DNA from 3 places in the Methylobacterium phyllosphaerae genome. Region 2 is predicted to be linked to each of the others. Evidence: riboswitches for the same ligand, from Rfam matches in the RefSeq annotation. Region 2 holds a riboswitch; each other region holds the start of a gene.
The links. A riboswitch is a leader RNA that binds a small molecule or an ion and turns the genes downstream of it on or off. The one in region 2 is predicted to bind cobalamin.
Positions count from the first base shown of each region.

Region 1: another riboswitch for cobalamin. It lies ahead of MCBMB27_RS27350 (TonB-dependent siderophore receptor); the one in region 2 lies ahead of MCBMB27_RS17330 (TonB-dependent receptor).
Region 3: another riboswitch for cobalamin. It lies ahead of MCBMB27_RS12150 (CbtB domain-containing protein); the one in region 2 lies ahead of MCBMB27_RS17330 (TonB-dependent receptor).

Region 1 covers NZ_CP015367.1:5,997,333-6,000,777, forward strand. The annotation lists gene MCBMB27_RS27350 (TonB-dependent siderophore receptor) at 1-1,911, opposite strand, end outside; cobalamin riboswitch at 2,025-2,219, opposite strand; gene MCBMB27_RS27355 (Ldh family oxidoreductase) at 2,623-3,445, shown strand, end outside.
Region 2 covers NZ_CP015367.1:3,789,476-3,792,920, forward strand. The annotation lists gene MCBMB27_RS30995 (DUF6538 domain-containing protein) at 35-439, shown strand; gene MCBMB27_RS17320 (hypothetical protein) at 474-806, shown strand; cobalamin riboswitch at 1,519-1,716, shown strand; gene MCBMB27_RS17330 (TonB-dependent receptor) at 1,850-3,445, shown strand, end outside.
Region 3 covers NZ_CP015367.1:2,713,439-2,716,883, forward strand. The annotation lists gene MCBMB27_RS12145 (discoidin domain-containing protein) at 1-930, opposite strand, end outside; cobalamin riboswitch at 1,097-1,289, shown strand; gene MCBMB27_RS12150 (CbtB domain-containing protein) at 1,326-1,508, shown strand; gene MCBMB27_RS12155 (CbtA family protein) at 1,525-2,262, shown strand; gene MCBMB27_RS12160 (DUF1636 domain-containing protein) at 2,255-2,656, shown strand; gene cobW (cobalamin biosynthesis protein CobW) at 2,653-3,445, shown strand, end outside.

The DNA.
Region 1 (3,445 bases), 2.2 Mb from region 2:
GACGGCCCGGACGCCTCCGCCGAACCCAAAACCCTTCCAGTCGCCGGCCTGGACCTCGTAGACGCCGAGCAGGCTGCCGGAGTGGCGCGGGATGTTGAGGAGCGGCGAGCCGACCCTCAGGACCTCGTCGCGGGTCACGGCGGCGTCGATAAAGGCGTAGCCCCCGATCACACGAAACTCCGGCGTTACCTGTCCGACGAAGCTCAAGTCGAAGCCCTGGCTGCGCACCGCCCCGGCGGCGATCTGGAAGAAGAAGTCCCTCGGGTCGGTGGTGAGGACATTCTCCTTCTCGATGTGGAAGGCCGCTCCCGTCACGCTCAAGCCCGTGAAGAGGTCGAGCTTGACCCCGGCCTCGTAGCCGAAGCCGGTCTCGGGGGCGAAGGGGCGGGTCGCGATGTCGAAGCCGGTATTGGGCCGGAACGAGGCCGCCACGTTGCCGTAGAACGAGAGGAAGGAGAGCGGCTGGTAGACGAGACCCGCACGCGGTGAAAAGCCGGTCCGGTCCTGCTCCGTGCGCTCGTTGCTGACCTTGTCGCGGAAGGTCTGGTTGTAGAAGTCGGTCCGGTTGCCGAGGAGCAGCTTCCACTCCGGACTAAGCGCGATCTGGTCCTGCACGTAGACGGCGGTGTTCCCGACGTTCTCGCTCGCGCTGTAGCGCCGCGTGATGGGCGGCTTCGGCTGGCCGTAGACCGGGTTGAACAGGTCGATGGCGAACGGGTCGAGCCGCGGCGTCGAGCGCAGCAGGTTCTCGGTGCTGTTGTAGCGCTCGTGCTCAAGGCCGAGCAGCACGGTGTGCGCGAACGGCCCGGTGGCGAAGTGCCCGACGAGTTCGGCCTGACCGATGGCCACGCCCCAGGTAAAGTCGTGCCGGCGGAACTCGCGCAGCAGGGTGCGGCCGTCGTCGAGGAGGCCGGTCGCGCCGGTCTGCAGGCCGGTCAGGCTGCCGGTGTTGAAGTGGCCGGCAACCCTGAGCTGCCAGTCGGCATTGAAGGCGTGATCCAGGCGGATCTGCAGGATCCCGGCTTCTGACACCGAGTCGTCGCCCGGCTCACCGAAGAATCGCGAGCGCGGGACGAGGCCCAGGCGGTTGTTCACCGCGACCGTCCCGCGGTCGAAGGTCTGACGGTTGCGAAGGTACTGCGCCTCGACGGTGAGCTTGGTATCTGGGCTGATCAACCAACTCACCACGGGCGCGACCAGGACGCGGTCGCCGTCGACGAAATCGCGAAAGCTGTCCTGCCGGGCGAGCGCGCCGTTGAACCGGTAGAGGACGGTGCCCTCCTCGTTCAGCGGTCCGCCGGCGTCGACGGTGGTGCGCGCCGTGCCGAAACTTCCGAACAGCGTGCCCATCTCGACGAAGGGCAAGGCGACGGGCTGCTTAGTGAGGATGTTGATGGTGCCGCCCGGATCGCTGCGCCCATAAAGTGCCCCGCTAGGTCCTTTAAGCACCTCGATGGACTGCACGTTCTGGGTGTCCGGCGCGCCATTGTATCCGCGGGCGATGTTGAAGCCGTTGAAGAAGATGTCCTGGGTGGCGAAGCCGCGCACTGAGTAGAGCGCGAGGTTCTGGGCTCCGAAATCGTTCTGCTTGCCGACGCCCGGCACGTAGTCGAGGGCGCGCTCGACGCGCGTGGCGGCGGTGTCCCGCAGGACCTCTTGAGGCACGACGTCGACCTGCTGAGGCAGCGAGAGACGCGGCGTGACCGTCTTAGTGCCACTGTAGAGGTCCTTGACCTGGTACTTGGGGGCGGCCGTGTAGCTACCCTCGACCGAGAGCGGGTCGAGAACGACCGATGCCGGGGCGGTCTCGGCTCGTGGGCTCTGGGCGGTGGTTGGGGTCACCCCCTGGAGGGCGAGCGCGAGCGACGCGACGGACGCGCGAAGCCACCATTGCGGAGCGGGACGGGACACGGGCCTGGGACCTCGGGACGGCTGTGGCACGTCACCGCGAACGAGGCCTCGGCGCCTACCTCACCGGGCGGCGCTTCAACACCCGCCAGGACACCCCGCCCGACGCGTTTCGCGTGTGACCACGGCTGACGGCAGGTCTCCTGGCTCACGGGTCATCGCCCTCGCACCGTCTTCCCGGGGCTTGACCCAGTGACATGGTGGTGAAGGACTCACCGCTTACAGTTGCGGGGGCAGCCACGGCATCGGGCTGTCACCCTCACCGCGTTCCCTTTTGATCCCCGAGGGGAACCGTCACTGCTCAGCTACAGCCTCACGAACTCGTGAGTCAACGCGAGCGTCGTAATAGCGCCGCCGTGACGCCGGCTTTGGCGTTTGGCCAGCTCCTGCAATGGGTCGAACGACCGCTCTTTGGGTTTGATGCTTCAAAGCCGATTGGCCGGAAACCACTCAACCCCGCCATTCAGAGACGCCAGTCGGCGTGGCTGTGTGTGGCCGAAAGCCGCTGGTCCGCTTCGGAGCAGATTCGCCGGAAAACCGGACGAGCTCCTAACGACCCAATCCAGCCGCCTGGACCGCCATCGCAACTTCCCAGAAGCGGCCGTCCGTCAGCCCTCCGGCAACTTCGGCTCGGGTTGGTAAGCCGTCATCGGGCCGCTGCCCCAAAGCCGACATTTACACTCGCTTCTCTCGCCGAGATTTCAGGAGCGACTTATGGCAAGCGCCACACGCATTCCCGCCGACAAGCTGCTGGACTTCGCCAGCGCGGTCTATGCTGCGGCCGGCATGCCGGAGCCCGATGCGCAGCTCGCCGCCGACACACTAGTCCAAGCCGACTTATGGGGGCACCAATCGCACGGGGTCATGCGGCTCTCCTGGTATACAGCGCGGCTGAAGGCGGGCGTTTGCGCTCCGGTCGCGCGCCCTGAGACGGTGGTCGATGCCGGCGGTCTCGCCGTGATCGACGGTCACGACGGAATGGGGCAGGTGCTCACCGCCCATGCCATGCGGGAGGCGATCCGCCGGGCGAAGGCGCACGGGGTCAGCGCGGTCGCCCTACGCAACTCCGGGCATTTCGGGACGGCCCTTTACTTTACGCTGATGGCCGCGCGCGAAGGTTGCGTGGCGTTCCTATCGACCAACGCCAGCCCGGCGATGGCACCGTGGGGGGGCCGCAAGAAGACGGTGGGCACAAACCCGTGGTCCTGGGCCTGCCCGGCCGGCTCGCACGCGCCGATGGCGCTGGACATCGCCAATACCGGAGTGGCGCGGGGCAAGGTCTACCTGGCCAAGCAGAAGGGCCAGCCGATCCCGGAGGGGTGGGCCCTCGATGCGGCCGGTAGGCCGACGACCGACCCGGCGGCGGCCATCGACGGGATCATCCTGCCGATGGCCCAGCACAAGGGCTACGCCATCGCGCTGATGATGGACATGCTCTCGGGCGTGCTCACCGGCAGCGCCTTCGGGCCGCGGGTGACCGGCCCCTATCAGACCGAGCACCGTAGCGGGGCGGGGCAGTTGATGATCGCGATCGACA
Region 2 (3,445 bases):
CTTTGGTGACACAGCGTCATCGTAGCCGTACGGGATGAGGCCAAAGGTGCGGCGCGCCGACCACCTGCAATGCCGTCGTGGGCGCTGGTCCGTGCGACTCAGGGTGCCAGCCCATCTCGTCTCCACGGTCGGACAGACCCATCTCGTCCGGGCTCTCGACACGAGCACCGAGGCTGTTGCGCGGCAGCGACGGTGGATCGCGCTGGCGCTGCTCTGGGACTGGATCGGTGCGCAGACCGTTTCGGAGGGTTGGCAGCCCGCCCGGGCGGCGGCCCTGACCGGTTCAGGACGGTCCCGCGACGATACCGGGCGCGAGTGCCCGGACCCAACGCCTCATTCTCTCCCCAAAAGACAACCCGAAAGGATGGCCGCGATCATGCTCATCCAGGGGGCTCATCGCGCCAGACCACAATGCTCACGACGCTGGAGCGCTGGTTGAAGGAGATCGATGGGTCCAGACCAAGCAATCTCGGATGCAGCACGCCCTTGCCGTCCGGGAGTTCGCACAAACTCAGCCGTCAAACTATGCCGTCCGCGGCGTGGATCGACGCACCGCGGGTGAGTTCGTCAGCGACGTGCTCCTGCGGAGTCGGGCGTCTCAGGCCATGGTCCATCGACAGATCGCGGCGCTCTCTTCGATGTGGCAGCGGCTCATCAAGCGTGGCTTTGTCGCCGACAATCCGTGGCAGGGCCAGGGTAGCTTCGCGAACGGATCGAGGCAGGAGCCATCGAAGCGCGCCGACACCGCTGATGAGCTTGTCACGCTCCTCACGGCTGATCCTGTGGCGATCATGGGCCAGCGGTAGGGGACGGTGCTGTTCGACCTCATGCGGGTCGGCTTACTGACCGGCTGCCGCATCAGCGAGCTTTGCCAGCTTCGCACCGCCGACATGCGCACAGAGGGGCGAGCGTTCCGCATCTCCCACGGAAAACGGAGAATGCCCGGCGCGTCGTACCAGTTCACGGATCAGCTAGGCCGATCTTGCAGCAGCGCGTTGCACGCTCGTCAGACGGCTGGGTATGCTCGGGTCTCACGCCCGCGGGGCCGGACGGGAAGCGAAGCTGGATCGTGGTGAAGCGATTTGCCACCTTTTGCCAGAAGGTGCTTGGGCCCAGCAAACAGGTCGATGTCCATAGCTTCAGACGATGCTTCGCAACTTATCTCCAACGGGCCTCTACGCACACCACAACAGTAAACAGCAGCGTTATCGCCGAGCTTATGGGTCACGCCAAGCCGCGCTCGGCCTTGCCGTATACGTGTCAGGACTCGGACCGGAGCAACTCCGAGCCGCCATCGAGGTTTAGATCGGGCGATCGAACCACAGGTGATCAAGCCTCTTATAGCCAAACCGTGTCGCTTCGCGTCCGGTCAAGTTCGGCAATGGGTGTGACGCGGTAATTGGCTCGATGCGCGGAAGCGACCGTTCGATAACGGCGAGGTTACGGACCCCGTCTGTCACAGCGAGGCCACACGCGGTCGCCGATCTTCCTCATGGCTTGACGTGGCCTGACAAGGCGACCGATGGTGACAGCGACGGTTCCCTTCGGGGATCAAAAGGGAACGCGGTGAAGGGCTTGCCCTGAAGCCGCGGCTGCCCCCGCAACTGTAAGCGGCGAGCCCAGCACCACCGCGTCACTGGATGTGCCTCATCCGGGAAGACGGTGCGAGGGCGGTGACCCGCGAGCCAGGAGACCTGCCGTCAGTCGTGGTCACACGCGAAACGCGTCGGGCGGGGTGTCCTGACGGGTGTCGAAGCGCCGGGCTGACGCTGGGCGTGGAGACCTCATTCGCGGTGACGTGCCACTCCCGTCGCCCGAGGCTCCCGTGTCCCGTCGTCCCACCATCCGAATGCTCTCGACCTGGTCGGGCGTCGGCCTCGCCGCCCTGGCGTCGGCGGCCGCAGCTCAGGACCGCTCCACGCCGAGTGCGGCGACCACCGAGACGACGCTGGAGGAGATCTCGGTCACCGCCGACACAGCCGTAGCCGCATCGCCGCGCGTCGGTCCGGCCGCGAGCGCGGGCTACGTCGGGGGCACGACCGGGATCGGTGGGATCAGCACCCCCGTGGCTTCCGCCAGTTCGGGTGTCATCACGGGCGCACAGCTTAACAGCCGTCCGGTGACGCGCCCCGGCGAGGTGTTGGAGTCGGTGCCGGGCCTGATCGTCACGCAGCACTCCGGCGAGGGCAAGGCCAATCAGTTCTTCTTGCGCGGGTTCAACCTCGACCACGGCACCGACATAGCCCTGTTCCTCGACGGCATGCCGCTCAACCTGCGAACCCATGCCCACGGACAAGGCTACGCCGACATCAACTTCCTGATCCCGGAACTCGTCGGCGCGGTGGAATTCCACAAGGGTCCGTATTTCGTCCGCGACGGTGACTTCGCCTCTGCGGGCTCCGTGCGGATCGACTATCTCGACACGACCGCGGAAAACGTCGCCCTGACCTCCATCGGCAGCTTCGGCTACAAGCGCGCGCTCTCGATCGCTACCGTACCACTCGGTGAGGGCAACCTCCTCCTCGCGGGGGAAGCCCAGGTCTACGACGGCCCGTGGGTGGTCCCGGACGCCCTGCGCAAGATCAACGGCGTGGCCCGCTACAGCCAGGGTACGCCGCTCGACGGCTTCTCGGTCACCGGCATGGCCTATGCGGCGCGCTGGACCGCCACCAACCAGATCCCAGAGCGCGCTGTGACGGAGGGGCTGATCAGCCGCTACGGCACGATCAACCCGACCGATGGCGGCGACACCTCGCGCTTCTCGCTCTCGGGCAAGTTCAGCGCAACGGACGACACGGGCGTGACGCGGGCCTCGGCCTACGTCATCCGATCCCAATTGAACCTGTTCAACGACTTCACTTACTTCCTCAACGATCCGGTGAACGGCGATCAGTTCCACCAGCTCGATCAGCGCATCATCGGCGGCGGCGAGGCCCTGCACATCTTCCAGGGCGACCTGTTCGGGAGGCCGATGGAAAACGAGATCGGCGTGCAGACCCGCACCGACTCGATCCGCGTCGGCCTGTTCAACACAACGAACCGGCAGTATCGCTCGGGCGTGCTCGACGACCGGGTGCTGGAGACAAGTGGAGCCTTCTACTTCGACAACCGCGTGCGCTGGACCGACTGGCTGCGCACCAGCGTCGGTTTCCGCGCGGACGGATACTACGCCAGCGTCGCCTCGGACACGCCGGCCAATTCGGGCAAGGCGCGCGATGGCATCGTCAACCCAAAGCTCGGCCTGACGCTCGGGCCGTGGTTCGACACCGAACTCTTCGTGAACTACGGCGGCGGCTTCCACTCGAACGATGTGCGCGGCGTGACCGCCACGGTGGATCCGACCTCCTCGCTGTTCAACACGACCCGCTCGCCCTTCCTCGTGCCCTCCACGGGCTACGAGATCGGCCTGCGCAACCGGTCCATTGCCGGACTGGAGACGAGCCTC
Region 3 (3,445 bases), 1.1 Mb from region 2:
GTAGAAGGCGAAGGGCGGCTGCGGATAGTGCGGGTCGACCCAGGTGCTGAAGATGTCGCCCGACCGGATATGGATCAGGAGCTGATCGTCGGGCTTGGCCGCAAATGTCCGCGGCAGGCCGTTGAACAGGGGCCGGATCACATCCTGAACGATCGCGCGCGAGTCGATCGGGCCCTGCAGCGCCGTCACCCGCTCGAACTGCGTCGGATCGAAATACAAGCCGGACAGGAAGTAGCCGTCCGGCGGAAGCGGCTCGTCCGGCGGAATGAACGTGATGCCGTCGCAGGTCAGCCTCTGGGTCAGAAAGATCACCTTGCTGCGGTCGACCTTCGGGACCTTGATGTATTTCAGGTTGAGCGCCTTCGCGATCGAGACCGCGATGATGTACTGCACGAGGCAGTTGCCGAAGGCGCCGTTCTCGAACAGCGACAGGCCGACGAGGTTGCGGCTAGCGCGGCCAGGCGCGGCTTCGAGATTGTAGGTGACGTAGACGTTAGCGCCGGGCTTCTCGTTCAGGAGCGTGATGTCGAGCCCGAGCAGCGCCCGCAGGGCGATGAGGTCGATGGCGGCTTCATCGGCGCGGATGTCGACGCCTGCGACGAGCGCCGGATCCGGCACCGCGATCCGCACGAGACGCGCCCAGGCCCGCTCGTCGGCGCCGATGGCGGCCACGAGGGCGCCCGGCTTGGCGGTCCAGCCGACGATGTCGGGCGCGGACCACGTGACGCCGTCCTGCGAGACCTCGACGGCCACATCGCCGACCTCGGGCGCGACAGCATCCTGTACGGGTCGCAGCGCGATGGCGCGGATCGGAAAGCGACCGTCCAGATCGATCTCGAGCCAGGCGGTGCCTTCGTCCTGTACGATCCGGGGGGCGCGGCCGGTGGCGAGATCGACGAGGACCGGGCTCGGATCGTCTGCGAGGGCCATCGGGTCTCCGAGAACTGAGCGGAGGCGCCCATGCCGGGCCGGCCGGGCATCCGGTGCGGCGGTGCCCGCATCGGGGCGCGGACGTCAAGCCCGGCCACCTGCGAAGGGACGCACGGGAATCCGAACGGATCTGGCGCCGCTCCGTTGTGTCGTCGCCGGCATGCGTCTACAACGTGCCGGTGACGGTGCCCCGGCAACGGGGTGAAAAGGGAATGCGGTGAGGGGTTTCGCCCCGATTCCGCGGCTGCCCCCGCAACTGTGAGCGGCGAGCGCCTGCCAAGCGCCACCGGAGCGATCCGGGAAGGCGGTGGGCGCGCCGAGCCGCGAGCCAGGAGACCTGCCGTCGCAACAGGATCCCGCAATGCCGCCGGTGGGGCGGCTGGAGACACTCGACGATGACCGCTCAGACCCTCGCCCCCGTCGCCGCCGGTACCCGCTCGTCGGAGCGTCCGGTCGCCGTCGCGCTCGCGGCCATGCTGGGCCTCGGCCTGCTGTTCATGGCGGGTTTCTCGCCGGCGATCGCGTTCCACAACGCGGCGCACGACTTCCGCCATACCCAGAACTTCCCCTGTCACTGACGCCCTCGGCGCAGGGATGATCATTCGGCTTCTGTCGGCGGCCCTGGCCGCCGGCTTCTTCGCGGCTGCCGTTGTGACGGGCCTCGAACTCACGCTGACCTCGCCGCTGATCGTCGCGGCCGAGCGCTACGAGCAGCAGGAACCCTCGCATCAGGCCGCGAAGGCCCTTCCGATCGTGCTCGCCCATGCCGGGCATGACCACGCCGCACCCGCCGCGGCACCGGAATGGCAGCCCGGCCCCGGACTGCCGCGGATGGCCTTCACCGGTCTTGCGACCCTCGTCGGCGGCGTCGGCTACGCCCTGCTGCTCGGCGCGGTGATGATCGCCTGCGGCCGCGAGCCGACGCCGCAGGTCGGTCTCGCCTTCGCGGTGGCGGGCTTCGCCAGCGTCGCCCTCGCGCCGGGCCTCGGCCTGCCGCCGGAACTGCCCGGCAGCGCCGCTGCACCGCTGGCCGCGCGGCAGGCTTGGTGGGTGATGACCGCGGCGGCGACCGGAATGGGGCTCTACCTGATCACGATCCGCCGTGCTCTGATCACGATCCTGGGTGGCCTCGTCCTGATCATAACCCCCCACGTCGTCGGCGCCCCGCAGGCACCGGAGGCCGCGTCGGAGCTTCCGGCCGCGCTGGCCGCACAGTTCGCCGCCCGGTCGCTGGCGATCAGCTTCGTCTTCTGGATCCTGATCGGGTTGGGGCTCGGCTGGGCGTGGCAGGCGTTTTCCCGCGACACGCAACGGGGAACGGCCCGTGCCTGAGACCGTCCTGTACGTCTGCATGACCTGCCGCCGTCCGGATGACGATCCGGATGGACCGCGCGCCGGAGCACGCCTTCTGGAGGCGCTGCAGGCCCGGAGCGCCGGCACCCCGGACCTGCGGGTCGAGGCGGTGGAATGCCTGTCGGTCTGCAAGCGGCCCTGCACCGTGGCGGTCGCCTCGGCCGACCGCTGGACCTACGTCTACGGCGACATGGATCCGGCCGCCTCGGCGGAGACCATCCTCGCCGGGCTCGCGGCCTATGCGGCGACCTCGGACGGCATCGTGCCCTGGCGCGAGCGTCCGGAGGCCTTCCGCAAGGGCGTGATCGCCCGCATCCCCCCGTTCCCTGAACCCCGCCCGCTCCCCGCCGGCACCCTGGAGGCCGCGGAATGACCATCGTGAACAAAATCCCCTGCACCATCGTCACGGGCTTCCTCGGAGCCGGCAAGACGACACTGGTCCGCCACGTGGTCGAGAACGCCAGGGGGCGCCGCCTCGCCATCCTGGTCAACGAGTTCGGCGACGTCGGCTTCGACAAGTCCTTCCTCGCCGCCTGCGGGGTCGAAGGCTGCACCGAAGAGGCTATCGTCGAGCTGCCGAATGGCTGCATCTGCTGCACGGTCGCGGACGATTTCGTTCCGGCGCTGGAGACTCTCCTCGGCCGCGCCGAGCCGCCGGAGCACATCCTGATCGAGACCTCGGGCCTCGCGCTGCCGAAGCCGTTGGTTCAGGCGTTCCAGTGGCCGGCGATCCGCTCGCGGGTCACCGTCGACGGGGTCGTCGCAGTGGTCGACGGCCCGGCCGTCGCCGCCGGCGTCTTCGCGGACGATCCGGAGGCACTGGCCGCCCAGCGGGCCGCGGACCAATCGGTCGATCACGACAATCCGCTGGAAGAGGTCTTCGAGGACCAACTCCTCTGCGCCGACCTCGTGGTCCTCAACAAGGCCGACCTCATCGATGCCCCGACCCGCGCTCGGGTGCGTGCCGAGGTGGAAGGCCACCTGCCCCGGGCCGTGAAGGTGGTGGAGACCGAGAACGGCGTCATCGACCCGCGGGTGCTGCTCGGTCTCGCGGCGGCCGCCGAGGACGATCTCGATTCCCGTCCGTCGCATCACGGCGAGGGCGAGGATCACGACCACGACGACTTCGAGACCGTGGCGCTGCCCGTCCGCCCCGCGATCA